Regions from separate parts of the Nonomuraea sp. NPDC049504 genome, predicted to be linked through region 2. Evidence: riboswitches for the same ligand, from Rfam matches in the RefSeq annotation. Region 2 holds a riboswitch; each other region holds the start of a gene.
What was found. A riboswitch is a leader RNA that binds a small molecule or an ion and turns the genes downstream of it on or off. The one in region 2 is predicted to bind cyclic di-AMP.
Positions count from the first base shown of each region.

Region 1: another riboswitch for cyclic di-AMP. It lies ahead of AB0K28_RS16875 (GH25 family lysozyme); the one in region 2 lies ahead of AB0K28_RS29500 (NlpC/P60 family protein).
Region 3: another riboswitch for cyclic di-AMP. It lies ahead of AB0K28_RS10400 (C40 family peptidase); the one in region 2 lies ahead of AB0K28_RS29500 (NlpC/P60 family protein).

Region 1 covers NZ_JBFAPT010000008.1:202-4,394, reverse strand. The annotation lists gene AB0K28_RS16880 (CHAP domain-containing protein) at 240-872, opposite strand; cyclic di-AMP (ydaO/yuaA leader) riboswitch at 886-1,032, opposite strand; cyclic di-AMP (ydaO/yuaA leader) riboswitch at 1,565-1,711, shown strand; gene AB0K28_RS16875 (GH25 family lysozyme) at 1,796-2,449, shown strand; gene AB0K28_RS16870 (MFS transporter) at 2,721-4,193, opposite strand, start outside.
Region 2 covers NZ_JBFAPT010000017.1:12,924-25,429, reverse strand. The annotation lists gene dacB (D-alanyl-D-alanine carboxypeptidase/D-alanyl-D-alanine-endopeptidase) at 1-692, opposite strand, end outside; gene AB0K28_RS29525 (DUF1707 and FHA domain-containing protein) at 979-1,527, opposite strand; gene AB0K28_RS29520 (PadR family transcriptional regulator) at 1,616-2,122, shown strand; gene AB0K28_RS29515 (MFS transporter) at 2,129-3,490, opposite strand; gene AB0K28_RS29510 (hypothetical protein) at 3,554-4,408, opposite strand; gene serA (phosphoglycerate dehydrogenase) at 4,650-6,239, shown strand; gene AB0K28_RS29500 (NlpC/P60 family protein) at 6,731-7,432, opposite strand; cyclic di-AMP (ydaO/yuaA leader) riboswitch at 7,484-7,625, opposite strand; gene AB0K28_RS29495 (3-isopropylmalate dehydrogenase) at 7,725-8,771, shown strand; gene AB0K28_RS29490 (branched-chain amino acid aminotransferase) at 9,016-10,113, shown strand; gene AB0K28_RS29485 (aldo/keto reductase) at 10,171-11,154, opposite strand; gene AB0K28_RS29480 (thioredoxin domain-containing protein) at 11,278-11,922, shown strand; gene cimA (citramalate synthase) at 12,158-12,506, shown strand, end outside.
Region 3 covers NZ_JBFAPT010000004.1:284,410-296,915, reverse strand. The annotation lists gene AB0K28_RS10425 (L-aspartate oxidase) at 1-86, shown strand, start outside; gene AB0K28_RS10420 (type III pantothenate kinase) at 90-872, shown strand; gene AB0K28_RS10415 (hypothetical protein) at 937-1,419, opposite strand; gene lysX (bifunctional lysylphosphatidylglycerol synthetase/lysine--tRNA ligase LysX) at 1,564-3,045, shown strand; gene AB0K28_RS10405 (LuxR C-terminal-related transcriptional regulator) at 3,635-3,847, shown strand; gene AB0K28_RS10400 (C40 family peptidase) at 3,998-4,927, opposite strand; cyclic di-AMP (ydaO/yuaA leader) riboswitch at 5,050-5,201, opposite strand; gene AB0K28_RS10395 (amino-acid N-acetyltransferase) at 5,479-6,054, shown strand; gene AB0K28_RS10390 (RDD family protein) at 6,140-7,552, shown strand; gene AB0K28_RS10385 (RDD family protein) at 7,665-8,153, shown strand; gene AB0K28_RS10380 (Lsr2 family protein) at 8,666-8,998, shown strand; gene AB0K28_RS10375 (ATP-dependent Clp protease ATP-binding subunit) at 10,153-12,506, shown strand, end outside.

The DNA.
Region 1 (4,193 bases), on a different contig from region 2:
GCACTGTAGTAGATGGGTTGACCTGTTTGTGATGCTATGCGAAAAAGATCTACCCCGCGCGGGGAGTGCAGCTTGGGCCCTACCTTGCCCCGCCTATACGGAGGCTGCACGGCGCCGGCCGCTCACCGTGCCTCAGGCAGGCTTCACATGCAACGGGTGGTGCAGGAAGTCGTCCTGCACCACCCGTGTTCCCTTGACCATCGCACTGGCAAGGAGCTCTCTGTCGGCCTGCTTACAGGTCAGGCCTTGTACTCGGGGTACCCGTAGCCCACCACCTGCGACTTGGGCCGGATCCGCTGCTCGACCTTGCCGTTGCCGGTGTTGCCCTCGACCGTGGTGATCGTCCCGTTGCCGTTGTCCTGCTTGACCAGGCCCATGTGGTCGATGCCCGTAGTGCTCTTGCCGTTCCAGTCGTAGAAGACGACGGCGCCGGGCTTGGCGAGCGTGCCCCACTTCTTGTTGGCCTGGAACCACTTGGCCCAGGTGACGGTGTACGCATCCCAGCCCACGGTCGAACGGGCACCCGCCTTCTCGCCCACCCAGGAGACGAACATGGCGCACCACGGCGCGTTGGCGTAGGCCTGCACGCTGCCGCCGTCACGGGCGATGGTCTCCTTCGCCCGCTGGGAGGACATGTACCAGCTGTGGAACGGCGTTCCGCCACCCGCGGCGTTCTCTGCCACGCCGATCTGCGACTCAGCGATCTTCAGCACCGACTGCGCGGACGCCTGCGTCGCAGGCTTCTGGGCTTGGTGGTCGGCGGCGAAGGCTGGCGTGCCGGCGAGCATCGCGCCTGTAGCCACACTGGCCGCGGCGGCCAACCCGCCAAGGGTCGCGGGCTTCAGGGCATGGGCGAAGACGTTCTTACGCATGAGTGGAAATTGCTCCTTGCTTCCATGCCGCCTACCGGGTTAGCTGACGGGTTCGGGCGTGGAAGTGCCCTACGGAACGCTCCTGCGGAGCGCGCCGATTCACCCCAGGAACATGTGGGTCCCCGGCTCCGCGAGATCGCGAATTCGGCGGCCGCATCACACCCGCAGTCACGACGTTCATGCTGGTGAGAGGCGGTCTCGGCAATACAGAGACGTTCCGCGACAGGCAACGCTGCCAGGCGATACGCCGTGAGTCCTCGAAGGTAAGCGAAACGCATAGAAAGATGCAAGCGAGCCTCGGGAGAAGGCGACGGAATACCCTGCCCTGCAGGCGATCCCGATAAAATCCTTTACCTACTCACGATCGATGAGAGAGCGTTGCCGAATCGTTTGTATCGTCTGCCACACAGTGCCCTGGAGTCACACAGCCGACCGGAGTTTCGCCTTCACGAGCTACGCCGAACAGGACAAGCAGCGACGGGCGTGAGGCTTTACCCAAACCGGAAACCCCTGCTGGCACGGCAGTTCTCGCCCGAAAGAGCCCCGACTCGTGGACGTCCACTTTGCTCCACTTGCACTCTCTTTGGGTAAATATGTACCTTTAGGCAGCGCGGCGTCCTATGGATGAGCCTTTCGCCTGACGCCGCCTTTCTTGACCGGACCGTGCGCCATCTCCAGCACTCTCGTGCGAGGGCGCTCGGCCGCCGAGTCCGCAGACACTGCGGAGCCGGGGACCCATCGTTCTTTGGGGTGAATCGGACGCCAACCAGGCGGCGTCCGTAGGGCACTTCCAGTCCCGAACCCGTCAGCTAACCCGGTAGGCGGCATGGAAGCAAGGAGTCAACACCATCAAGCTCGACTACAAGCGCTTCAGCATTGCCGTAGCAGGAGCCGTCCTGGCCGGAACCGCAGCCATCACCGGCGTGACGGGGACGGCGTTCGCCGAGACCACGGGCCACGACGCGACCCACAGCGCTCAGCACGAAGCCAGGTCGTTTACTTACGGCGTGGACGTCTCGCGGTACGAGTCCGACTACGACTGGAACGCCAGCCCGGCACAGTTCGGCATCATCAAGGCCACCGAGGGCACGAGTTTCCGCGACGCCTCGTTCGCCCGACACTGGAGCGAGCTAGGCAAGAAGGGAATCGTGCGCGGGGCCTACCACTACGGCCACCCCGGCAACGACCCCATCGCTGAGGCCGAGTACTTCCTGGCCATGGTCAACTCCCAGCCCGCCAAGGCCGGCGATCTGCTGGTCCTGGACCTGGAGACCACCGACGGCAGGTCCGTCGCCGAGGTCAACGCCTGGGCCAAGGCCTGGCTGTCCCACGTGAAGACCAAGACCGGGGTCACCCCGATGCTGTACAGCGGCTGGAACTTCGCCAACACCTACGGCAAGGGCCTGGCCGACTACCCCCTCTGGGTCGCTCACTACAGCAAGCCCAAGGGCCAGCTCGCTCCGCCCGCCGACTGGAAGTCCTGGACCATCCACCAGTACACCGACTCCCCCGTCGACCAGAACGTCTCCGCACTCACTCCTGAGCAGCTGCGGGGCCTCGGCCGTCCCGCCGTGTAGGGACGTAGATCCTCGGAGAGGATCTCAAGCGCCTCGGGGAGCCGGCCGACGAGCGCGTAACCGGTATTGCCGCGGCCGATGGCGGTGATCAGTGCTGAGGAGATGGGCTCGACGAGCGGGGGTCCATCTCCGCGATGCGCATGGGCAGGACGTCCGGCGGGAACTCCCGCCACTTGACGCTGCGCCTTCGGAGGAGTTCCTCGGTGCTGTAGGCGGTGAGGATGTGTTCGGGTCCGTGGTCAACGGTGGTCTTCTTTCGCGGCTGGATGCGTCAGGACTGCTCGGCCTCGGCGGCGGGGCCGGTCGCGGGGATGTGGCGGAGCTTGGTGATCGCCAGGATCGCCGCGCCGGCGGCGATGGCCGCGGCGATGACGGCGGCGGTGTTGAGCCCGCTGGTGAAGGCCTCGCGAGCCGGGGCGAGCAGCGCCGTGCCGAGGTCGGCCGGCAGACTCTGCGCGGCCGAGACCGCGCCGTCCAGGCTCTCGCGGCCTGCCGCGGCGGCCTCGGACGGCAGGGCGGCGGGGAGGGTGGTGGCGGCCTGGGCGCGGTAGACGGCGGCGCCGATGCTGCCGATGATCGCAATGCCGAGCGAGATACCCAGGTCGCTGCACGTGGTGGCCAGCCCGGACGCCGCCCCTGCCTTCTGCGGCGGCACCGAGCCGACGACCAGGTTCGTGGTCAGGGCCATGGACGGCGCGACGGCGGGATACAGCACGATGAAGCCCGCGACCAGCAGCGGGAGCCCGCCGGCGGCGTTGACCTGGGTGAGCATCAGGTAGCCGATCACCTGCACGGCAAGCCCGGCCGCGATGAGGTATCCGGGGCGGACGCGCCGTACCAGGACGGGTGAGAGGGTGGAGACGACCACCAGCAGGGCGGCGGCAGGCAGCACCCACAGCCCGGCCGTCAGCGGGGAGAGCCCCTCGACGAGCTGCAGGTACTGAGTGAACAGCAGATAGATGCCGCCGAGCGCGGTGGCCGCCAGCAGGAAGACGCCCAGCGCGCCACCGGCCGTACGGTTGGCGAATAGCCGCACGTCCAGCAGCGGCTCGGGCAGGCGCAGCTGCCGCAGCACGAACCACGCGCCGAAGGCCAGCCCGGCCGCGATGCCGGCCAGCGCGGGCATCAGCGAGTCCGGCCTGGCCAGCTCCTTGACGCCGTAGACGATCGGCAGCAGGGTCGCCAGCGACAGCAGCACGCTGAACAGGTCCAGGCGGCCGGCGGCCGGGTTACGGGGGTTGGGCAGCAGCAGCGGCGCGCCGATCACGACGATCGCCATGATGGGCACCGCGATGAGGAAGGCCGCGCGCCACGAAAACGCCTCCAGCAGCGCCCCGCCGATCACCGGGCCGAGACCGGTGCCGACGGAGATCCCGCCCGACCAGATGCCGACGGCGATGCCGCGCTGCCGGGGGTTGGCGAACGTGGAGAAGATGAGTCCCAGGGTGGCGGGCATCTGGGTGGCCGCGGCGATGCCCAGCAGCGCCCTCCAGACGATCATCATGGCGGGGTCGGAGGTGTTGGCCGCGATCACTGACACGACGGCGAAGACGGCCGCGCCCGCGATCAGCAGCCGGCGGTGACCGATGCGGTCGCCCAGGGTGCCCATGGTGACCAGGAGCCCGGCCATGAGGAAGCCGTAGATGTCGATGATCCACAACGTTTGGGTGCTGCTCGGTTTCAGGTCCGCGGCCAGTTGGGGGATGGCCAGGAACAAAACGGTCAGCATCATGAACAGCAACAT
Region 2 (12,506 bases):
ACCGTGGCCTTGTTGACGATCTTCAGGTAGTCGGTCTCCGGCGTGGTGGTCACCTTCACCTTGCCGCCGCTCGCCGAGACCGACACGACCACCGAGCCCGCGTCGTAGTCGCGGTCGGGGGAGGCGGTCAGCGCCGAGATCGGGGCGGCGTAGTAGGCGGTCTCGTCGTCCCACGCCCAGTCGTTGCCGAGCCGCTGACCGTCGAACCACGTGTCGTCGGCCACCAGCTTGCCGGTGACGACCTTGACGCCCGCCTTCGCGACCTGGGCGGCCAGCGCCTCGTAGTCCTCGGCCAGCATGGTCGGGTCGCCGGTGCCGCGCAGCACCAGGTCACCGGTCAGCACGGCGCCCGCCTTGCGGCCGGTGCTCAGCACGGTGGTGGGGAAGCGGTAGTCGAGTCCGAGCGTCTCCGCGGCGGCGGCCGAGGTGAACAGCTTGGTGTTGGACGCGGGGATGAGGAGCTTGCCCGCGTCGGTGGCGTACAGCTCCTCGCCGGTCTCGGCGCTCTTGACCACGACGCCCGCGCGGGCGATCGTCAGCCGGGAGTCGCTGAGGATCTGGTTGATGTCCTGGGTGAGGTCCGCCACGCCCACGGAGGGGTCGAGCGCGACGGCGGGGGATGAGGGGCCTGACGCCCACGCGAGGGCCGCGACGAGCGCGCCCGCGACGAGGGATGCTGAGGTGCGCCGCATGGGGTCTCCAAGTGACTGGGGGATCGCAGAAGAGCATGATTCAGCGCAGGCGGCCTGTAATCCGCAAATATCCGTATTTATCCGCAACCCCACCGTTGTGAGACCCGCCGACCCCCACCCGCCCGGCCCGCCCACTCGCCCGACGCGCCCATTCGCCCGGCCCGCCCATTCGCCCGGCCTGCCTCCCCAGCCGGCTTGCGGCCGAACGGTGTGCGCCGGGGTGGTGAGACCCGGTGTCCCTCGCCCGGCCCGTGCCCGGTCGGCCGGCGGGCGGCTGCGTGGCGCGTCAGGTGGGTTGCTGGGCGGTGATGAGGAAGCCGCAGTCGCCGAAGGCGACCTCGTCGCCTGACTTCACGCGTGCGGGCCCCACGAGGCGCCAGCCGTTGAGCCGGGTGCCGTTGAGCGAGCCGAGGTCGACCAGCATCCACTCGCCGTCCTCCTCGCGCCGCAGCTCGGCGTGTACGCGGGAGACGGTCAGATCGGAAAGGACGAGGTCGCACGCGGACCCGCGCCCGACCACGTACCGCAGCCGGTCGTCGTCGGGCAGCGCGAGCCGGGGCAGCCTGGGCCGCCGCCAGGCGGCCTGGAGGCGGGTGGTGAACTCCGAAACGGACGCGACGGCGTCGGTCAGCCGCTGCCGGAGGGTGGGCCGCCGGGGCAGGTCGGCCACGAGCTCGTCGAGCTCGTGCCTGCTGCGCGCCCGCAGCGCCTGGTCGACCCGGCCCACGAAGGTGTCATGGGAGATGCGGCCCTCGACGGCGCGGTCTCTGAGCTCATCGATCGCACGGTCACGTTCCCCATCTGAGGCGCGAGAGGGCGGATGAGTGGAGCTCATAGAGCGAGTATCGGCCTGAACCTCGGTCGCTGTCCAGAATACGGGGATCAGTTGCGATAAGCATACTCAGTATGCATAGTCAGTATCCATGTCGATCAGGCACGGACTGCTCGCCCTGCTCAGTGGCGGCCCCCGCTACGGCTACCAGCTCAGGGTGGAGTTCGAGGCGTCCACAGGAGGCACGTGGCCGCTCAACATCGGCCAGGTCTACACGACGCTGGCCCGGCTGGAGCGCGACGGGCTGGTCGCCCCCGGCGGCTCCGACGAGCAGGGCCGCGCGATCTACACGATCACCGAGCCGGGCCGGCGCGAGCTGGAGCACTGGTACGGCACCCCGGTCGCCCCGACCGACCGCCCCAGGGACGAGCTGACCATCAAGATCGCCATGGCGGTGGCAGGCGGCGTGGACGTCGCCGCCGTCCTCCAGACCCAGCGGGAGGCCACCATGCGCGCCCTGCAGGAGCACACGAGGGCCAAGCACAGGGCGGGCGAGGGCCTCGCGCAGCGCCTGGTCCTCGACTCGCTGATCTTCAAGGCCGAGGCGGAGCTGCGCTGGCTCGACCACTGCGAGGCCATGGCGAAGGGGAGGACCTGACGGCGGTCACTCGGCGCCGGCAGGGGCCGGCGCGGCGGGCGCCTTGAGCCGGTACTTCATGACCATCAGCACCGAGGAGAAGATGATCAGCGCGGGGATCACGGTCTGCCCGATGAGGACGGCGGTCACCGCGCTCTCCGGCTGCTCGACCGGCCGGCTCGGCTCCGACTCGATGAACCCGCCGATCGACAGCACCACGCCGAAGATCAGCGCGCCGAACGCGCTCACCCCGCTCTCGATGGCCGTCCACAACCCGGTCAGCACACCGGCCCGCCGCTTGCCGGTCTCCGCCGCGTCGGCCGCGATGACGTCCGCCAGCATCGAGAACTGCAGGAGCTGCACACCGGCGTAGCCGACGCCGACCAGCAGGATCCACAGGTGCGCCCACACCGAGCCGAACAGCGGCGTGGCGATCGCGGCCGTGGTGCCACCGCCGAACATCACCGTGGCCAGCACCATCGCGCCGCGCTTGTCGAGGCGCCTGGCCAGCCGCACCCACAGCGGCATGGTCAGCAGGATCGGCCCGACGAGGGCGGCGAAGAGCGTCTGGGTGGCCCCCGCCGAGCCGAGCGTGTACGTCGCGAAGTAGGGCGCGGCGGCCAGCATCATGCTGACGGCCAGCATCTGCGTGCAGGCCAGCACGGTCAGCCAGATGAACGCCGGGTTTCCCTTGATCGCCGCGAACTGCTCGCGCCACCCGCCGCGGTCCGGCTCCGGCGCTCCCGTCATGGGGGCGCGGGCGGTGCCGAGGAACGAGGCGAGCATGGCGACGAGCAGGATGACGGCGATCGTCAGGCCCATCGTCCGGTAGCTGCTCAGCGTGCCGTGCGCGCCGTCGCCGGTGGCGATGGCCGGCGCCAGCACGCCGCTGATCGCGGTGGCCGCGCCGATGAAGACCATCCGCCACTGCAGCAGCGCCGTGCGCTCGTGGTAATCGTGCGTCATCTCACTGGGCATCGCCTTGTACGGCACCTCGAACAGCGCGTACGCGGTCGCCGTGGCCATGAAGCAGGCGCCGACGTACAGCGCGGCGGGCACCCCGGTCAGCGGCGGCCCGGCGAACACCAGGAAGAAGGCGACCGGCAGCGTGCACGCCCCGGCGAGCAGCCAGGGCCGGCGCGGCCCCCAGCGCGAGACCGTCCGGTCAGACCAGCGCCCGACCAGCGGGTTGATGATCAGGTCCCAGATCTTGGGCGCGGTCACCACCACACCGGCCAGCCACGCGGGGACGGCGAGGAAGTTCGTCATGTAGAACAGCAGCAGCAGGCCGGGCACCGCGTTGACGGTCGAGGTGCAGAACGACCCGATCCCATAGCCGAACCGCACGCCTTTCGGGACGGTGGCCGTGCCCACCCCCGGTGTGATCATTACCTCATTGAAACCGAGTGAGGGCTCGTTGGGGAGGGCCCACTTTCGCGGGCCCTCCGCCGGTCAGTCGTTCACGCTGGCGCAGACCACGTGCGCGCCGATCTCGATCATCCGGCGCTCGCTGCGCGCGTCGGCGACCCTGGCCATCAGGATCGGCGCCCCTGAGGCGGCGAACTGCGGCAGCCGGGCGCGTACGAGGCGGTGCAGGTCGCGTACGACGTCCTCGGCCGCGGACATGTGCACCTTGACGTGCAGCATGATCCCGGGGGCACCGGACGCCGTGCGCGCCTCGCTGATCCAGACGTGGTGCACGAGCGGGAAGTCCATCAGCAGGTACGCGATGGCCTGCCGCAGCGCGGGCAGGATCGGATGCGTGCACCGCCGGTAGCCGGGGTCCACCTGCTGCATCGGCCCCGACAGGTGCGGCCGCGGCGCGGGCACCCACGGCAGCGCGGGGGCCTCGGGCGACGGGGGAGCCACCTGCGCGAGCGCGGCGCCGCGTGACACGGTGGCCATCGCGCCCGTGGCGTAGGCGGCGGGCGCCGCCCCCGACAGCACGGGTGTGGGCCCCGTGCGCGTCGTGGTGAGGAAGCGTTGGAGATCGTCGATGGGCACGGCCGCGGCGGCCGGGCCTGCCGCGTCGATCACGATCTCGCGTACTCCGGTGACGCGCTGGATGTCCAGGATGGTGTCGGCGTCGCAGGCCGACAGCGAATGGCTTCCGCGGTGCCGGGCGTAGGTGGCGGCGCTGGTGTAGCCCAGCAGCACCCGGTCACCTACTTGAGTGGTCCCGAGGACCACGGAACGATCTGGTCGCACTGCCACCAGGACTCCACCGTCGGCAAGAGCGCCCAGCAGGCGGTGCGGAGTGCCATGCTGGGCGAGCACGTCGGCAAGCGCAGGATTCCCGATGCTCATATGACGAACCATAGGTAGTCGGCCACGGCTTATCAGGCTAATGGCGAATAAATCTCCCGATCAAGACAAAGATGGGAGCGGCGTGGATGACTTTCCACTCTGCTGGGTACAGGGCCTCCCGTCTCACATCGTGAGTCCCTCGTGAACGCGTTCACAAGCGCCCGATAGACTCTGTGGGACCGCCGGGGGGATCCGTGGACGTGTCCCTCCCAAGCCCGCCCTGCCTTAAGGATCCACACCAGTGAACAAGCCCGTCGTTCTGGTCGCAGAGGAGCTGTCCGAGGCCGGTCTCGCCGTACTCGGCGCTGATTTCGAGGTCCGCCACACCGACGGCGCCGACCGTTCCCAGCTGCTGCCCGCCCTCGCCGACGTTGACGCGCTCATCGTCCGCTCCGCCACGCAGGTCGACGCCGAGGCCATCGCCGCCGCGCCCAAGCTGCGGGTGGTCGCCCGCGCGGGGGTCGGCCTCGACAACGTCGACGTCGAGGCGGCCACCAAGGCCGGCGTCATGGTCGTCAACGCTCCGACCTCCAACATCACCAGCGCCGCCGAGCAGACCATCGCGCTCATCCTGGCCAGCGCGCGCAACACGGCCCAGGCCCACGCCGCGCTGAAGAACGGTGAGTGGAAGCGCTCGAAGTACACCGGTGTCGAGCTCGACGAGAAGGTCGTCGGCATCCTCGGCCTCGGCAAGATCGGCCAGCTCGTGGCCCAGCGGCTGGCGCCGTTCGGGGTCGAGCTGATCGCCTACGACCCCTACCTGCCGCCGGCCCGCGCCGCGCAGATGGGCGTCCGGCTGGTCAGCCTCGACGAGGTGCTCAAGCAGGCCGACTTCATCACCGTCCACCTGCCCAAGTCCAAGGAGACGGTCGGGCTCATCGGCGACCGCGAGCTGCACCAGGTCAAGCCCAACGTGCGGATCGTCAACGTCGCGCGCGGCGGCATCGTCGACGAGGGCGCCCTCTACGCGGCGATCAAGGAGGGCCGGGTCGCGGGAGCCGGCCTGGACGTCTTCGCCAAGGAGCCGTGCACCGACAGCCCGCTGTTCGAGCTCGACCAGGTCGTCGTCACGCCCCACCTCGGCGCCTCCACCCACGAGGCCCAGGAGAAGGCCGGCACCCAGGTCGCGCGCAGCGTGAAGCTGGCCCTCGCGGGCGAGTTCGTGCCCGACGCGGTCAACGTCCAGGGCGGCGCCGTGGCCGAGGACGTCAAGCCGGGCCTGCCGCTGGCCGAGAAGCTGGGCCGGGTCTTCACCGCGCTGGCCGGCGAGGTGGCCACCAAGCTCGACGTCGAGGTGCGCGGCGAGATCGCCGCCCAGGACGTGCGGGTGATCGAGCTGGCCGCGCTCAAGGGCGTCTTCGCCGACGTGGTCGAGGAGCAGGTCACCTACGTCAACGCGCCGCTGCTGGCCAAGGACCGCGGCATCGCGGTCGAGCTGGTCACCAGCTCCGAGAGCCCCGACTGGCGCAACCTGGTGACCGTGCGCGGCGTGCTGGCCGACGGCCGCACGGTCTCGGTGTCGGGCACGCTGTCCGGGCCGCGCCAGATCACCAAGATCGTCGAGGTCAACGGCTTCGAGATGGAGATCGAGCCGACGGCCCACCTGTGCTTCTACACCTACACCGACCGCCCCGGCGTCGTCGGCGTGGTCGGCCGGCTGCTCGGCGAGCACGGCATCAACATCGCCTCGATGCAGGTGGCCCGTGACGTCAAGGGCGGCAAGGCGCTCATCGCGCTGACCGTCGACTCGGCGATCCCGGCCGAGGTGGTCGAGCAGATCGGCGCCGAGATCGGCGCCGAGAGCGGCCGCTCGGTCGACCTGGAGGACTGACCCTCTGACCTGCGCAGGGCCGTCACCCGTTCGGGTGGCGGCCCTTTTGCGTCTCAGGATGCGAGATAGTAGGACATCCAAGCACTGTCCTCGGGTACTGTAGCCGGTGATGCGCCAGGTTCTCGTACTCATTACCTGCCGCGGCGGGGCCTGTTAGGGCAGGTCGACGACCCGCCGCGGTGCGCGGCGTATACGTCGGCCGTCAAGTCCCTTCGTCCGGTCCGTGACCCGGACCACGAGATTCAGGCCCGGTCGGGCTCGCGACCGGAGTCCGGCTTCCCCCCTTTCTCAGGAACACGTCCGCGAAGCGAGATGAGCCACATGTACGAGATGTATGCCTACAACCGTGCCGAGGACCAAGAGGACGAGGCGGCCGAGGCCGTCCAGATGGCCCTCGACCGGCGTGACAACGGCGGAGCCCCCCAGAGCAGGTGAGCCCAGAACGGCCCCGCGCTCGTTCGCACGGGGCCGCTCGTCCGGGTGGTGCAAGGTCAGAGGGTCGCGGTCAGCATCGACGGAGCGGGGTCATCGCGCCGTTTCTGCAGCTCGCGCCACTGACGGACGCCCTCGCGGTCGGGCCTGACCGCTCCGACGAACGCCTGCCGGCGCCAGTCGGAGAGCTTCTCCTCCTTCACCACGTCGCCCGAGTGCGGCGCGTGCACCATGTAGCCGGGCTTGGAGATCATGCCCACGTGACCGAGTCCGCTGAAGAAGACCAGGTCACCGGGCTTGAGATGGTTCCAGCTGATTTTCCGGGAGAACGCGTTGTACTGCTCGGCGGCGGTGCGCGGCAGGTGGATCCCCGCCTTCTGGTACGCCCTGAGCATGAGCCCGGAGCAGTCGTACCCGCTGCGGCTCGTGCCGCCCCACACGTACGGGATGCCGCGCTGGTGCATCGCGAACCTGAGGGCGGTCTTCCAGGCCGGCTTGGGCGCGCGCTGCTGCTGGATGCGCTTGACCTCGGGGCCGGTCAGAGTGATCGAGCCGGCCGCGTTCGTACCGGAGCCGGATTTCGTGCCGGGGCCGGATTTCGTGCCGGGGCCGGATTTCGTGCCGGGGCCGGATTTCGTGCCGGGGCCGGATTTCGTGCCGGGGCCGGATTTCGTGTCGGGGTCGGAGTTCGTGTCGGGGGAGTGACGGCTTTCACCGGGGCCGGCGGGCGTCGGCGCGGCGGAGGCCGGAGGGGGGCACACGATGAGCCCGGCGGCGACACCCGCCAGGGCGATGGCAATGCGAGACAGGGGTCTGTCCTTCCATGCGGCCGGCCGGGTTAGCTGACGGGCTCGGGCCTGGAAGACAGCCCTACGGCGAAGCCGATTCGCCCCTGGGGGAGAGGTGGGTCCCCGGCTCCACGCACCTGCTGCGTGGATTAGGCCTGACGGACTCTAACGAATCGGTCAAAAGGTCGCAATGCATGCAAAATCGGACGTCCGGAAAATGAGATGATGTGTTCGTCAGTCGAGACGAGCCGGTAAGCTACCGCCCATGGAGTCGCGTAACATCCGCCTGGCTGTCATCCCCGGTGACGGCATCGGCACCGAGGTCGTCGCAGAAGGGCTCAAGGTCCTGGATGCCGTGGGCACCAAGATCGAGCCCACCCACTACGACCTGGGCGCCGCGCGCTATCACCGCACCGGCGAGACGTTGCCCGACTCGGTGCTCCACGAGCTGCGCGGCTACGACGCCATCCTGCTCGGCGCCGTCGGAGACCCCAGCGTGCCGCCCGGCGTCCTGGAGCGCGACCTGCTGCTGCGGCTGCGGTTCGAGTTCGACCACTACGTCAACCTGCGCCCGGTCAAGCTGTTCCCCGGCGTGCGCACCCCGCTGGCCGACACCCCGCCCGAGAAGATCGACATGATCGTCGTCCGCGAGGGCACCGAGGGCCTCTACGCCGGCACCGGCGGCGCCATGCGGCGCGGCACCCCGCACGAGATCGCCACGCAGGAGTCGCTCAACACCGCACACGGCGTCGAGCGCGTGGTCCGCTACGCCTTCGAGAAAGCTCAGTCGCGCCCGCGCAAGAAGCTCACGCTCGTCCACAAGACGAACGTCCTCACCTTCGCGGGCGACCTGTGGCAGCGCACCGTCAACCGGGTCGCCGCCGACTACCCCGAGATCGCCGTCGACTACTCCCACATCGACGCGGCCTCGATGTTCTTCGTCACCCAGCCCGAGCGCTTCGACGTGGTGGTCACCGACAACCTCTTCGGCGACATCATCACCGACCTCGGCGCCGCCATCGCGGGCGGCATCGGCCTGGCCGCCAGCGGCAACATCAACCCCGACGGCGCCGCGCCCAGCATGTTCGAGCCGGTCCACGGCAGCGCGCCCGACATCGCGGGCCAGGGCAAGGCCGACCCGACCGCGACCATCCTCTCCGTCGCCATGCTCCTCGACCACCTCGGCCTGAGCGCCGAGGCGGCCAGGGTGGAGCAGGCCGTCGCCGACGACATCGCGGCGCGCGTCGCGGGGTCCGCCCCGCGCGGCACGCAGCAGATCGGCGACGACATCACCGCGCGAGTATCCGGCTAGGACCGCCTAGCCCGATCACGAGCGCCCGGCGGCCCTGAGGGGACTGCCGGGCGCTTTTTCGTGTCCCTGTACGGAGAAATGGGGGCTATATCCCCCATTGACCCCTTGCCATCCCATATAGCGAGACAATAGGAAGTACGGACTGCCTCCCGGCGCGGCCGCCTCTCGCGGCCGTCGCAGAAACCGCAGACAGCGGGCAGCTTCCGGTAGGTTTCGGTAGATCGCAGAGAGAAGGACCGACGTCATGACCATCGCTCAGAAGCTCAGCTTCGACGTGCAGCTCTCCGACCATGCTCGCACCGCGGCCGAGCGGGAGCAGGTACTGGCGAACCCGGGGTGGGGGCAGGTCTTCACCGACCACATGGTCTCGATCGACTTCACCGAGGGTAAGGGCTGGCACGACGCGCGCCTCGAGGCGTACGGGCCGCTCGTTCTCGACCCGGCCACCGCGGTCTTCCACTACGCCCAGGAGCTGTTCGAGGGGCTGAAGGCGTACCGGCAGGCCAACGGCTCGATCGTGATGTTCCGCCCGTACGCCAACGCCACCCGCTTCAACCGCTCGGCCCAGCGCATGGCGATGCCCGAGCTGCCCGAGGAGACGTTCGTCGAGTCGCTGGACCTGCTCGTCAGCACCGACAAGGAGTGGGTGCCCACCGCCGAGGGGCACAGCCTCTACCTGCGGCCCTTCATGATCGCCACGCAGCCGGCGCTCGGGGTCAACTACCCGTCGAAGACGTACCGGTACATGGTGATCGCCTCCCCGGCGGCCTCCTACTTCACCGGCGGCATCAAGCCCGTCTCCGTCTGGCTGTCCACCGAGTACACGCGGGCCGCGCCCGGCGGCACCGGGTTCGCCAAGTGCGGCGGCAACTACGCCGCGGCCTTCGTCGCGCAGCGGCAGGCCGTCGAGAACGGCTGCGACCAGGTCGTCTGGCTCGACGCGCACGAGCACCGCTACGTCGAGGAGATGGGCGGGATGAACCTGTTCTTCGTCATCGGCGGCAAGCTCGTCACCCCCGCGCTCACCGGCACGCTGCTGCCCGGCATCACCCGCGACTCGATCCTGGAGCTGGCCGGCGACCTCGGCCTGGAGACCGAGGAGCGGCTGGTCAGCGTGGAGGAGTGGCAGGCCGGCTGCGAGAGCGGCGAGCTGACCGAGGTGTTCGCGTGCGGCACCGCGGCCGTGGTGACGCCGGTCGGCACGGTCAAGGGCGCCGACCGCTCATGGACGATCGGCGACGGCACGCCCGGCCCGATCACCATGCGGGTGCGCGAGGAACTGGTCGGCATCCAGTACGGCGCCCGCCCCGACACCCACAACTGGGTCCACAAGATCGCCTGACGCCCGCATCCCAGGGGGCGCGGGGCCGCCTGAGCCCGCCCCGGCCCCCGTGCCCGCTCAGGTGTCGAGGTTGGCCAGGTAGGCGGCGTTGCCGCGCTCGCCGGCCACCGCGCCGGGCGGCACCAGCGCCTCGAGCCGCCGTACCGTCTCCTCGTCGAGGGTGACGTCGGCGGCCGCGGCGTTGGCCCGCGTGTTCTCGGCCCGGCGCGTCCCCGGGATCGGCACGGCGCCGCGGTGCACGAGCCAGGCCAGCGCGAGCTGCGCCACCGGCAGCCCCACCTCGCCGGCCAGGCCCGCCACGGCGTCGGCCAGCTCCACGTTGCGGTCCAGGTTGCCCTCCTGGAAGCGCGGGTTGCCCCGGCGCCAGTCGCCCTCCTCCAGCGACCCCCTGCCCCTGATCGTGCCGCCGAGCAGGCCGCGCCCGAGCGGGCTGTAGGCCACGAACCCGACGCCCAGCTCGTCGCAGGCCGGGCGCACGTCCTGCTCGGGGTAGCGGTGGAACAGCGAGTACTCGGTCTGCAGGGCGGTCACCGGGTGGACCGCGCAGGCCCGCCGCAGCGTCGCCGCCGACACCTCCGACAGGCCGACATACCGGATGTCCCCGGCCTGGACCAGCTCGGCCAGCGCGCCCATCGTCTCCTCGACGGGCGTCGTGGGGTCGAGCCTGTGCAGGTAGTAGAGGTCCACCCGGTCCGTACGCAGGCGGTCGAGGCTGGCCTCCAGAGCCCTGCGGACGTACTCGGGCCGGCCCATGCCCGGCACCAGCCTGCCCTGATCGTCGGAGTTCCCGCCGAACTTCGTGGCCAGCACCACCTCGTCCCTGTGGCCCCGCAGCACCCGCCCGATCAGGGTCTCGCTGTGCCCGGCGCCGTAGATGTCGGCGGTGTCGACGAACGTGACGCCCGCGTCCAGCGCCGCCAGGAGCGCCTGCGTCGCCTCCGGTTCGCTCACGTCGCCGTACACCCTGGGCGCCAGCGTCATCGCGCCGAACCCCAGGGCCGAGACCGTCGGGCCCTCGCGACCCAGTGTCACGTATCGCATGGCTGATCCCCCTTCATCCCCCGCAGACGAACCTGCCCGGCGCGCCGGGGCCGTACGCGCGTGATGGCCGTTGTCCGCGCTTCCGATAGGGTCTGCGCGATCGACAAAGGTGAGAGTGGGCTCATGAAGAAGCGGTTGATGGCGGTCGTGGCGGCCTTCGCGGCGATCACCGTACTCGGGGTGCTGGCGTTCTCCCAGCCCGGCGCGTCGTCCGACGGGGTGCAGCTGAGCAGGCAGGCGGACGGGTCGATGATCCTGGCCGACCTGGGCAGCGACGCTCCGGTGCTCGACGTGTTCGAGGACTTCGACTGTCCGGTGTGCAAGGACATGCACACCAAGGTCGATGCGACGATCCAGCGCCTGGCCAAGGAGGGCAAGGTGAAGGTCGTCTTCCACACCGTCACGATCTTCCGGGACGAGCCCATGCGCTCCAACTCCGTCCGCGCCGCCGCGGCCGCGCGCTGCGTACCGGAGGAGAACTGGCTGGCCTTCAGGGACGCCGTGTACGCCATGCAGCCCGCCCCGCACGGCGTGGCCTCGGGCTTCACGGTCGAGGAGCTGTCGGCGGCGGCCAGGAAGGCCGGCGCGTCGGTGGACGACTGCGTGAAGTCGCAGACGTACGCGGAGGCGCACCTGGCGCAGACGGCCAGGGTCCCGCTGGAGGGCACGCCGACCGTGCTGCTCGACGGCCAGATGCTGGGCGGCGAGGTGTTCGACGCCGCCGCGATCGAGCGCCTGATCACCGGAGGCATCGGCGTCCAGGTGTGACCGCCCCCACCGTGCCGTGTCCCAGGGAGTGAGACCGGTGTGCCAGATGGTGAATCCGTGTGGCAGACTGGGCGGCACCATGTTCTACGGTCTGCTCATTATCGGCAGGCGCGCTGGCTGATACCGGGACACCGCCAGCGCGCAGACCTCTCACGTCCGTGAGGGGTCTTTTTGTTTTCCCGGGTTTTCCCGAGAACGTCCTTCGCAGAGAAGCTTCCGCAGAGAAGAGAGACTCATGGCCGACGACCGCTTCCACGTCTACGACACGACGCTACGCGACGGCGCGCAACAGGAGGGGCTCAACCTCACCGTCGCCGACAAGCTCGCCGTCGCTCGTCACCTGGACGGCCTGGGCGTCGGCTTCATCGAGGGGGGCTGGCCCGGCGCCAACCCCAAGGACACCGAGTTCTTCAGGCTGGCCCGAACAGAGCTCGACCTGAAGCACGCGCAACTCGCCGCGTTCGGCGCGACCCGCCGGGCAGGTGTGCAGGCCGCCGACGACCCCCTGGTGGCCGCCTTGCGCGAATCCGGCGCGCCGGTCGTGACCCTTGTCGCCAAGAGTCACGACCGGCACGTGGAGCTGG
Region 3 (12,506 bases), on a different contig from region 2:
CGGACACTGGCGTCGACTACCTTGCGGTGGGAGCGCTAACGCACTCAGCGCCGGCCCTGGACATCGCACTGGATCTGCGGGGGTAATTGATGCTGCTCACGATCGACGTCGGCAACACGCACACGGTGCTGGGACTGTTCGAGGGCGAGGACGTCATCGAGCATTGGCGGCTCGCCACCGACGCCCGCCGCACCGCCGACGAGATCGCGGTCGTCCTCCAGGGGCTGCTGGCCCAGTCGCCACTGCTCAAGGGGGCCGACGTCGACGGCATCGCCATCTGTTCCACCGTGCCGAGCGTGCTCAACGAGATGCGCGAGATGTGCCGCCGCTACTACGGCGACGTGACCGCGGTGATCGTGGAGCCGGGCATCCGCACCGGCGTGCCCGTACGCATGGACAACCCCAAAGAGGTCGGCAGCGACCGCATCGTGAACGCGCTGGCCGCCATCGACCAGTACGGCGGCCCCTGCATCATCGTCGACTTCGGCACCGCGACCTCGTTCGACGCGGTCTCCGCCAAGGGCGAGTACGTCGGGGCGGTCACCGCGCCCGGCATCGAGATCTCCGTGGACGCCCTGGCCGCGGCCGGAGCCCAGCTGCACAAGGTCGAGCTGGTCAGGCCGCGCTCGGTGATCGCCAAGAACACCGTCGAGGCGCTGCAGGCCGGCATCATCTACGGCTTCGCGGGCCAGGTGGACGGCATCGTCGAGCGCATGGCCGCCGAGCTCGCCGACGACCCCGACGACGTCACCGTGGTGGCCACCGGCGGCCACGCGGCGCTCGTGGTGGGCGAGTCGCGCTCGATCGACGTGCACGAGCCGTGGCTGACCCTCATCGGGCTGCGGCTGATCTACCACAGGAACGCCGGCTGACCCCCGTACACGTGAAAGAGCGGCCCCCCGCCGATGCGGGGGGCCGCTCGTGTGCCTGCCACGGTCAGTGGCGGGCGGAGTAGATGTAGTCCCAGCGGCCGCAGTTCGTCGGCCACGCGTTGCGCTGCGGGCCGGCCTGGCAGACCTTCACCCGCACGGCCGAGACGTCCTCGACCTCGAAGCGGAAGCGCTCGAAGCCGGGGTAGCCGCAGTACTTGTCGGTGTAGACCGTGTCCCAGCCGCTGCGGAACTCGCGGGCCTGGAAGGTGACGAACGCGCACTTGCCGCCGCGGCGGTAGGTGCGGTTGTCGCGGTCGTAGAGGCGGCCGGCGACGCTGACCTCGTTGTGGGTGCCGCGCCGGTTCCAGTCGACGCCGATCCAGCCCTCGGCCTTGGCCAGGCCGAACTTGGCGTGGACGGGGCCCCAGCTGTCGGAGGAGTCCCGGTGGTGGTCGAAGCTGGAAGCCTGAGCGGCGGTGGGAAGTGACAGGGCGAGAGCGGTCGTCGCGGCGGCGGCCAGGAGCCCTGTGGCGATCTTCTTGAACATCTTCTCTCCTTGAGCTCCCTGGGCCGGCTCCCTACCGGCTCCCCCCTGAGCTCGTGAGATATTGGTAAGCCAGGACTCTTGCAGAGGATCTACAGCAGGCCGACGAGCCCTTGCAGTTCGCCATATCCCCTACCCTTTGATGTTGTGAGCGACGAACTTCCCGAGCAGATGCGCATCCGGAGGGAGAAGCTCGACCGCCTTCGCAGCGAGGGCGTCGACCCTTACCCGGTGAATTTCCCACGCACGGCCACCAACGCCGAGGTCAGGGAGAAATACCAGGGCCTGGAGCCCGACACCTCGACCGGCGACAGGGTCGCGGTCGCGGGGCGCGTCATGCTCAACCGCGTGGGCGGCAAGCTCTGCTTCGCCACCCTCCGCGACGGAGGCGGCGACCTGCAGGTGATGATCTCCCTCGACAAGGTGGGCGAGGAGTCGCTGGCGAGCTGGAAGCGCGACGTCGACCTCGGTGACCACGTCGGCGTGAGCGGCGAGGTCATCACCTCGCGGCGCGGCGAGCTGTCCATCCTGGCCGACAGCTGGCAGATCACCGCCAAGTGCCTGCGCCCGCTGCCGGAGAAGCACATCGGCCTCACCGACCCCGAGGCGCGGGTGCGCCAGCGCTACGTCGACCTCATCGTCAACGACGAGGCCAGGAAGATGGCCCGGGTCCGCAGCGCCACCGTGCGCGCGGTGCGCGACTTCTGGCACGAAGAGGGCTACCTCGAGGTCGAGACGCCGATGCTGCAGCCGATCCACGGCGGCGCGGCGGCCAGGCCGTTCAAGACCCACATCAACGCCTACGACATGGAGCTCTACCTTCGCATCGCGATCGAGCTCTATCTCAAGCGGCTCGTGGTGGGCGGCATCGAGAAGGTCTTCGAGATCAACCGGAACTTCCGCAACGAAGGCGCCGACTCGACCCACAACCCCGAGTTCACGATGCTCGAGGCCTACGGCACCTACCTCGACTACAACGACATGGCCGACCTGACCCAGCGCATGTACCAGAAGGCCGTGGTGGCCGCACTCGACACCACGGTGGTCGTGCACGACGGGCAGGAGATCGACCTCGGCATCGCCGAGTGGCCGCGCATCACGCTCTACGGCGCGGTCTCGCAGGCCGTGGGCGAGGAGATCACCACCTCCACCACCCTTGAGGAGCTGCGCAAGCTGGCCGACCGCCGCGAGGTCCACTGGGACCCGAAGTGGGGCTCGGGCAAGCTCGTGCAGGAGCTGTTCGAGGCGCTGGTCGAGCACACGCTGGTGCAGCCGACGTTCGTCATGGACTATCCGCTGGAGACCTCGCCGCTGACCCGCCAGCACCGCGACAACCCGCTGCTGACCGAGAAGTGGGACCTCATCGGGTTCGGCACCGAGCTCGGCACCGCCTACTCCGAGCTGATCGACCCGATCGAGCAGCGGCGCCGGCTGGTCGAGCAGTCGCTACTGGCCGCCGGCGGCGACCTCGAGGCCATGCAGCTCGACGAGGACTTCCTGCAGGCGCTCGAATACGCCATGCCGCCGACCGGGGGCATGGGCGCCGGCATCGACCGGATGATCATGGCCTTCACCGGCAAGAACATCCGCGAGACCATTCTGTTCCCGCTGGTCAAGCCCAGCCACTGAGTCCAGCCACTGAGCCCAGCCACTGAGCACATGTGCGGCGGCGCTGCCCTGAGGGCGGCGCCGCCGTTTCGCGTGCGCGGTCAGGGCACTTCTGGACGCCTGCGCCGAACCGCATTCTGGTCGGCCCGCTTTCCGACATTTGATCGTCTGTAAGCACCTGGTCAAGTTCGCAGGCCCGCAGGCGGGTCGGGCGCGCAGGTGCGGGCGGCTCCGCCGCGTGGCCAGGGGCGGCCGTCGCGAGCCGTCGCGAGCCGGCCCGCGACGAGGCCGCGCCGCCCTGGAACACCTCGCCGACCGGCCGTTCCGTCGTGCTGCCCGTACGTCGGCCGGGCGGCTTCTCATGGGTGCGATGAGAAAGATCGAAAGGCGTTCAGCGCCGATTTTCGCGTTGTGTGGGCTGCTTAATCGGCGGCGTTCTGTAGTGCTTTATCGCCAGGGCGTCACATATTTCGGATCATGTCAATAGTGCTGGTCAAGCCACACGGTTGTCATGCTTGACGACCTTTCCAGAATGCGTTTACGGTCTGCGAGGAGCAACCTGGGTCCGGTCGAGAGGCCCACGTTCTGCTGTTGGGGGGGAGGGCTCCCGATGGAAGTGCTCACTGAAGGTGTTGAACTCAGCCATGCGGACCTCGCATTGCTGTCGGAGCTGGCGAAAGGGGTCACGGTCGACCGGGTGGGGAGACGGCTGGACATCAGCGGCCGTACCGTACGCCGGAGACTGCGGGGCATCTGCGACCGCATCGGCGTCGCCACGGCGATCGAGGCCGTGGCCTGGGCTGCCCGCCGCCAGCTGATCTGATCACCGGCGACGGGCTCGTGTGGGGCGGGCCCTGCGGGCCCCTGTAGGGCCTTCTGCGGACCTCGCAGGGCGGCTCCTATCGGGGCGGGCTCGGTTGGGGCGGCTCCAGTCGGGGCGGGCTCGATCGGGGGCGGCTCCAGTCGGGGCGGCTCAGTCGGCGATGCGCACCGCGCCGGCGAAGGGCCGCCGCTCGATCGAGGCGATGCGGACGACGTCGCCGGTCCGCGGGGCGTGCACCATCATGCCGCCGCCGAGGTAGATGCCCACGTGGTGCAGGTCGCTGTAGAAGAACACGAGGTCGCCTGGGCGCAGCTCGGAGCGGTCGATGTGGCGGCCCGCCGTCCACTGGCTGCCGGTGTAGTGCGGCAGCGAGATGCCGACCTGCTGGTACGCGGCCATGACGAGGCCGCTGCAGTCGTAGGAGCTGGGGCCTTCTGCGCCCCACACGTACGGCTTGAGCTGCTGCGTGAGCGCCCACCTGGCGGCCTGGGCGGCCTTGCCGCTGCCCACGATGGGCAGGTTGACGCGCTGGGCCCGGGTGCCGGGCCGGCCCGCCTCGCCGAGCGCCCGCCTGAAGAGGTTGCTCTCGACCTTGGTGACCAGCTTGGTGATCTTGTCGCGCTTGCCGTCGAGGTCGGAGATGAGCTTCTCGACCTCCTTGATGCGGGTCGCGGCGCCCGCCTTGGCCCGCTCGGCGGCCTCCCTGGCCTTGGTGACCTGGTTGACGGCCTCGCCCTGCTGCTGCTGCAGCACGTACGTGGTGGCGGCGCGGTCGAGGAACTCGTCGGGGTCGTCGGAGGTGGCGAAGGCGAGGGCGCGGCTGAGGCCGCCGGTGATGTAGGCGTTCTCGGCCAGTGCGGCGGCCTTGGCGCGCTTGGCGGCGAGGTCGGCCTCGCTGGTGGCCAGCGTCTTCTTCGCGGCGTCAGCGGCCCGCTTGGCGCTCTTGAGCTTCTCCCGCTGGCTGTTGTACTCCTCGGCCAGCGTCTCGATCTCGGTGTGCATCTTCTCGACCTGCTTGGCGAGGTCTTGGAGCGAGGGCTTGGGGTCGGCGGACGCCGAGCCGACGGGGGCGGCGACCAAAAAGGTGGCCAGTGTGACACTTATTACACCGAGCAGACGCGACCGCCGGGAGGCACGTTGCGGAGGGCGGGCGTGCTTGCCCGCGATCGTCCTCTCACGCCTGCGCGTGCGCTTCACCAACCAGCTCCTCTCGTCGACGCCTGCCGGGTTAGCTGACGGGTTCGGGCCGGAGCAGCCCTACCGGACGTTGCGGATTCACCCCGATGGTGGCGCTGGGGGGCGTCACCGGCGGTTCCCCGGCTCCTCCTCGCGGAGGATTAGGCGTGTCGCCCGCGCGCGACACGCGGGGAACATCGTCGCTGGACACTAATGCACTCCGGGTTCGTGCTCAACCAGAACTGCCGACTCTGTAGAGGTTTCACAACCGAAGAGTCACAAGGTGATCTCGTGCCTGGCCGTACGAAACGCAACTTATGACGGATTTGCCGCTCGATCTGGTGACTCGCGGGCCTGCTCAGAGCTCGTGCTCGGATGAGCACGAGTTGTAACAGCATGGGCCGAGACGTGGGAGTTAGGGCCGAGCCGTAATGACATCTGTACCCTGGAGGGCCATGGAGCAGGTGGCCGAACTGACAACAGCTGAGACCGCGGTGGTGGTCCGGCGCGCCCGCACGCCCGATGTGCGGGACATCAGGAGGCTTGTGGACACCTACGCGGGGGCGGGCTCGGGCTCGCGGCTCCTGAAGAAGGCCACCGTCACCCTGTACGAGGACGTACAGGAGTTCTGGGTGGCCGAACGGGGCGGGCAGGTCGTCGGTTGCGGTGCGCTCCACGTGCTCTGGGAGGACCTCGCCGAGGTCCGTACCGTGGCCGTGGACCCGCAGTGCCGTGGCATGGGCGTCGGCCATCGGATCGTCTCGGCGCTGATACAGCAGGCGAATGATCTAGGTCTGCGGCGTGTATTCTGTCTGACTTTTGAGGTCGACTTCTTCGCAAGACTGGGCTTTCGCCAGATTCAGGGCACGCCGGTCTCACCCGAGGTGTACGCCGAACTGCTGGCCTCGTACGACGAGGGTGTCGCGGAGTTCCTCGACCTGGAACACGTCAAACCGAACACCCTGGGCAACACCCGCATGCTGCTGCATCTGACATCGGGTGACGCGGACCTTGACCAGATGGAAAGGTGATTGTTGATACCTATGTCGATACGTTGGGCAGCACAGGCATGTGTCCTGACACGTGCCACATGCGCACTCGAAGCGAGGTGACACGGTGAGCACCGGACAGCCGCCGTATCCACAGGACGAATCCGGCGAGAACTCTGCACCCGGCACCCCTTACGGGCAGCAGAACGCGGGCCGCCACCCCGGCGAGCCCGACCCGGACGTCACTGTGGTCGGCTACCGGGCGGACGATGCCTACGGGCAGCAGCCCCAGTACGGACAGCAACAACAACAGTACGGCTATGGCCAGCAGCAACCCCAGTACGGCCAGCAGCCGCCCTCATACGGCCAGCAACCCCAGTACGGCCAGCAAGGCTACGGCCAGCAGCAGCAGTCGCAGCCCGGTTACGGCCAGCAGGGCTACCCCCAGCAGGGCTACGACCCCCAGCAGCAGCAGCAGGGCTACGACCCTCAGCAACAGCAGGGCTACGACCCCCAGCAACAGCAGGGCTACGGCCAGCAGCAGCAGTCCCAGCCGGGCTATGGCCAGCAGCCCCAGTACGGACAGCAGCCCCCGTCGCAGCCCGGCTACGGGCAGCAGCAGGGTTATGACCCCCAGCAGGGCTATGGCCAGCAGCAGCAGGGTTACGGGCAGCAGCCGCCGTCCCAGCCCGGCTATGGCCAGCAGCAGGGCTACGGCCAGCAGCAGGGCTACGGCCAGCAGCCCCCGTCCGGCCAGCAGGGCTACGGTCAGCAGCAGCAGTCCCAGCCGGGCTACGGCCAGCAGGGCTACGACGCCCAGCAGGCCTACGGGCAGCAGCAGGGTTACGGCCAGCAGCAGCAGTCGCAGCCCGGTTACGGGCAGCAGGCCTACGGCCAGCAGGGCTACGACCCCCAGCAGCAGTACGGCCAGCAGCCCGGCTACGGGCAGCCCCAGCCGTACGGCCAGGGCGGCTACGGCCAGCAGCCCGGCTACGGGCAGCCCTACGGCCAGCCGGTCGGCGTCCAGCCGCCCGGTGCGCCCGCGCCGCTCGCCGAGTGGTGGCAGCGCCTGCTCGCCAGGCTCCTCGACGGCGTCATCTTCGGCATCGTCATGTACGTGGTGCAGCTCCTGCTGGCGCCGCTGTACCCCTCCTACAGCTCGATCACGGGCCTCACGAGCGGGCTGACCTTCGGGATCCTGTACTACGTGGTCGTCTCGATCGTCGTCACCATCGTCTATCTGCTCTACGACTTCCTGCTGACGAAGATGAAGGGCCAGACCGTCGGCAAGATGGCGCTGGGCATCAAGGTCGTCCAGGTCGGCGGGCAGCTGCAGCCCGACGGCGTGCCGACCGACGTCGCACTCAAGCGCGCCCTGCTGACGGTGGGCGGCTACATCTTCTACTGGGTGCCGATCCTGGGCCCCATGATCGCGGGGCTCATCTACGCGCTCAACGGCGCGTCGCAGCTCTGGGACAAGCCGCTGCACCAGACGTTCGGCGACAAGTTCGGCAAGACCGTGGTCGTCAAGGTCAGGTAGCCCTTCAGGGCGACACAAGGGCCGGCTCTGCGCCGGCCCTTGTGTTATGTCCGGGTCCCCCGGTGAAAATGGTCAGAGTCCCCGTGCGCCGCGAACACGTGAGGTGGGAGATATGGCCGGGACACCACCAGGACCGCAGGCCCGCCCCGCTGAATGGTGGGAACGCCTGGCCGCCCGCTTCATTGAAGCGCTCGTCTTCGGGGTCTTCTATTACATTCTGTTCATTGCGCTGTGGGGCTTCTTGCGGACTGTCGGGATGTCGGAGGTGTTCGGTGGCCGGCTGCCCGGGGTGATCGGATGGGCGGTGGCCGGGTTCGCTTATGCCGGTTACGACTGGTGGGCTCATTCACGGCGCGGGCGCACGTTCGGTAAGGCGATCATGCGGATTCGCCTGGCGCCGGACGACCGGCCGCCCCGTACGCTGCTGAAACGGTCGCTGGTCTATCCGGCGCCGCTGATGCTCATGGGCATTCCGGTGGTCAATCTGGTGGCCGGAATGCTGCTCTTCGGCGTGGGGCTGCTCATCCTCATGGACAAGCCGCTGGAGCGGGGGCCGCACGACAGGGTGGCGGGAACGCGGGTGGTAAAAGATCTTCGGTGAGACCGGCGTACCTGGGGCGATGTCTTTTCGTAAAATTTTCGGTTGATCCGGTAAGGAGCCTGGAGAGACTGGCATTAGGCTATGGGGCGTCCGGGTTGCCGGATGATGGCGCCCCTGCGACACGCAGGGCATCTGTGTGCCGCTATGGTCGGGTACGGGTGGTCATCGCCCGCGCGTCATGAGGAGCCGGGCTCCCGTGGCGGCGCGCCGAGCGCTTTAAGCGCCCCCGAAACCCCGCTAGCCGTGGAGGCGAAGGACGAATGGAAGCCCTAACGGACGTATTGTCAGCGCTCATCCCCCCTCTGGTGGTGGCCGGCGCCTTCATCTTTGGCGTAGTGAAGTTGGTCCGCTCCGAGGCTCTGGGGGGCCGCCGAAACCGCGAGGATCAGCCCGAGCGGCAGAACTGATCGGCTAGTCAGCCGAATCCCCGTAGCGCTGAATTGTCTCCACGCCTTTCCGGGTATATGTTTGGGCAGGCGAATGAAACAATGCTCCGCGAAAGGATTGCGTACATGGCCAAGCAGATCCAGGAGATTCTCATCGATGACCTCGATGGGGGCGAGGCCAATGAGACGGTCAGCTTCGCTATTGACGGCTCCTCCTATGAGATTGACCTCAGCGACCTTAACGCGAAGAAGCTGAGGGACGCTCTCACGCCTTTCGTGCAGCACGCGCGCAGGGCGGGCGCCGTATCCACGCGTCGCCGCGGTCGCGGCGGCAGCCGTGCGATGAGCCGGGAGAAGAGCTCGGAGATCCGTCAGTGGGCCAAGGCCCACGGCCTGCCCGTCAGCGAGCGCGGCCGCATCGCCTCCACCGTCGTGGAGAAGTACGAGGCCGCTCACTGACAAGCCCGTCACTCGACCATGCGCTTATGATGTTCGCCTTGGACCCCGGCGGCCGCCATAAGCGCATGATCGTTTCCCCGGCGTCCCGCGAATCCGGACTCCGGTGGAGGATGATCTCCTAAGGCGCCCAAATGTGGGCGTTTTGGGCGCGCGCGTTCACTGGCCATCCCCGGCGCCGGTTTCCGGCGGTTTCCGGCCGGGGCCGCGTTATGCGGGCGAGCGCGCGCCGAAAGCCGTGTGGGGCGGCCGAGCCCATTCAGGAGTACGCTCCGTGTACGCCGGGCCGGCCGCCCCCATTGCCGTTCCCGGCATCATCCGCTTGTGCGCGGGCGAAATCGGCGACCGCCGGGGGTTAACCCGGCCGCCCAACTCTTCACGCGCTGTAGCGTAAAAGCGTGATCCACTGCCGCCGCATCCGGCGGGAAACCCGCGGCGTACGGATGCGCGGCCGCGCGCGATATCCCCGCCCCGCCCTCCGCCTGTGGGCATAAGACGCGAGTATGAGCAAGCCTCACGCATTGCCGGTTCCCCAGCATCGGCCCGCAATGCGACCAACTCGCGACCGGCCGGCATTCCGATTGCCGTGCACCTGCTCGTGCAAGGATCACGAGGAATGCGACGCATCAACCGGTGACGGCGTCTCATCATGCGGGACGCGTCCGGTAACCGGGCTGACCGGATGCCGCATTACCGATTACCGTCTGTACGGGCGCACGCAGAAGCGCGGTGCGCGCAGGGTGGCGAGTTGTGCTCAGGGCGTAGTGCGCTCGCTTGGCCAAGCCTCGCATCACCACATACGATGACGTCAGAACAGATACGCGGCATCAGCGACGCGCGGGCGAAGCGGCGTCCCCAACGCCGCCTTCGTGCCAGGCGTCAGATGGCCAGATCCGTGAGGGATCCGCGTGCGCCGCGAGTGGCAATTCGCAGTCGCCCCGCCGGGGCGGCTTAAACATCGTTCGCTTGCGGCGTATCGGGAACATGTCACCCCCGAACAGTAGTTGGATGGAGGGTGAACGCCCTGCTCTCGGGGAACGTGTCTGCTATAGAGCGTGTCAGCGGCAGAGGGCACGGTTCGCCGAGCCAGGGCTAGCATGCGGGAGGACGGGACCGGATTTACCGGCCTGACTGACCGCTCTGTGAGGAGCGACGAGATGTTCGAGAGGTTCACCGACCGAGCGAGGCGTGTTGTCGTCTTGGCCCAAGAAGAGGCCAGGATGCTCAACCACAACTACATCGGCACTGAGCACATTCTTCTTGGTTTGATCCATGAAGGTGAAGGCGTGGCCGCCAAGGCTCTGGAGAGCCTCGGCATCAGCCTTGAGGGTGTGCGCCAGCAGGTCGAGGAGATCATCGGCCAGGGCCAGTCGGCTCCGTCGGGGCACATTCCGTTCACCCCGCGGGCCAAGAAGGTCCTCGAGCTGTCGCTCCGTGAGGCTTTGCAGCTGGGTCACAACTACATCGGCACCGAGCACATCCTGCTCGGGCTCATCCGTGAGGGTGAGGGTGTGGCGGCCCAGGTGCTGGTCAAGCTTGGAGCTGATCTCAACCGTGTCAGGCAGCAGGTGATCCAGCTGCTCCACGGTTACCAGGGCAAGGAGCCGGCCGCGGCGGGCGGCCCCCAGGAGTCGGCCCCGTCCACGTCCTTGGTGCTCGACCAGTTCGGCCGCAACCTGACCCAGGCCGCCCGCGAGGGCAAGCTGGATCCGGTCATCGGCCGTGAGAAGGAGATCGAGCGGGTCATGCAGGTCCTCTCCAGGAGGACCAAGAACAACCCCGTTCTCATCGGCGAGCCCGGCGTCGGCAAGACCGCCGTCGTCGAGGGCCTGTCGCAGAAGATCGTCAGGGGCGAGGTGCCCGAGACGCTGAAGGACAAGCAGCTCTACACGCTTGACCTCGGCGCCCTGGTCGCCGGCTCCCGTTACCGCGGCGACTTCGAAGAGCGCCTGAAGAAGGTGCTCAAGGAGATCCGCACGCGCGGCGACATCATCCTGTTCATCGACGAGCTGCACACGCTCGTGGGTGCGGGCGCCGCCGAGGGCGCGATCGACGCCGCCAGCATCCTCAAGCCGATGCTGGCCCGCGGCGAGCTGCAGACGATCGGCGCGACGACGCTCGATGAATACCGCAAATACCTGGAGAAGGACGCGGCGCTCGAGCGGCGCTTCCAGCCGATCCAGGTGGCCGAGCCCTCGCTCAGCCACACGATCGAGATCCTCAAGGGTCTGCGCGACCGCTACGAGGCCCACCACCGCGTGTCCATCACCGATGACGCGCTCGTGGCCGCCGCGCAGCTGGCCGACCGCTACATCAGCGACCGCTACCTTCCCGACAAGGCGATCGACCTCATCGACGAGGCCGGCTCCCGCATGCGCATCCGCCGCATGACCGCGCCGCCGGACCTGCGCGAATACGACGAGAAGATCGCCAACGTCCGCCGCGACAAGGAGTCCGCGATCGACGCGCAGGACTTCGAGAAGGCCGCTGCGCTCCGCGACCAGGAGAAGCAGCTGCAGCTCAAGCGCGAGCGGCGGGAGAAGGAGTGGAAGGCCGGCGACATGGACGTCGTGGCCGAGGTCACTCAGGAGCTCATCGCCGAGGTCCTGGCGACCGCCACCGGCATCCCGGTCTTCAAGCTGACCGAGGAGGAGTCGCAGCGCCTGCTCCGCATGGAGGACGAGCTCCACAAGCGGATCATCGGCCAGGACGACGCCATCAAGGGCCTGTCGCGCTCCATCCGGCGCACCCGCGCCGGCCTGAAGGACCCCCGCCGTCCCGGCGGCTCGTTCATCTTCGCCGGCCCGTCCGGCGTCGGTAAGACCGAGCTGTCCAAGGCGCTGGCGGAGTTCCTCTTCGGCGACGAGGACGCGCTGATCAGCCTGGACATGTCGGAGTTCATGGAGAAGCACACCGTCTCCAGGCTCTTCGGCTCGCCTCCCGGCTACGTCGGCTACGAAGAGGGCGGTCAGCTCACCGAGAAGGTGCGGCGCAAGCCGTTCTCCGTGGTCCTGTTCGACGAGATCGAGAAGGCCCACCCCGACATCTTCAACTCGCTGCTGCAGATCCTGGAAGACGGTCGCCTGACCGACGCCCAGGGTCGGGTGGTCGACTTCAAGAACACGGTCATCATCATGACCACCAACCTCGGCACCCGCGACATCTCCAAGGGCATCGGGGTCGGGTTCGCGAAGTCCAACGACACCGAGTCCAACTACGAGCGGATGAAGGCGAAGGTCCAGGAGGAGCTCAAGCAGCACTTCCGGCCCGAGTTCCTCAACCGTGTCGATGACATCGTGGTCTTCCACCAGCTGACGCCGAACGAGATCATCAAGATCGTGGATCTGATGCTCGCCCAGGTCGACGCCCGCCTGAAGGACCGCGACATGGGGCTCGAGGTCTCGCCCGAGGCCAAGCAGCTGCTCGCCGACCGCGGCTACGACCCGGTCATGGGCGCCCGGCCGCTGCGCCGGACCATCCAGCGCGAGCTGGAGGACTCCCTGTCGGAGAA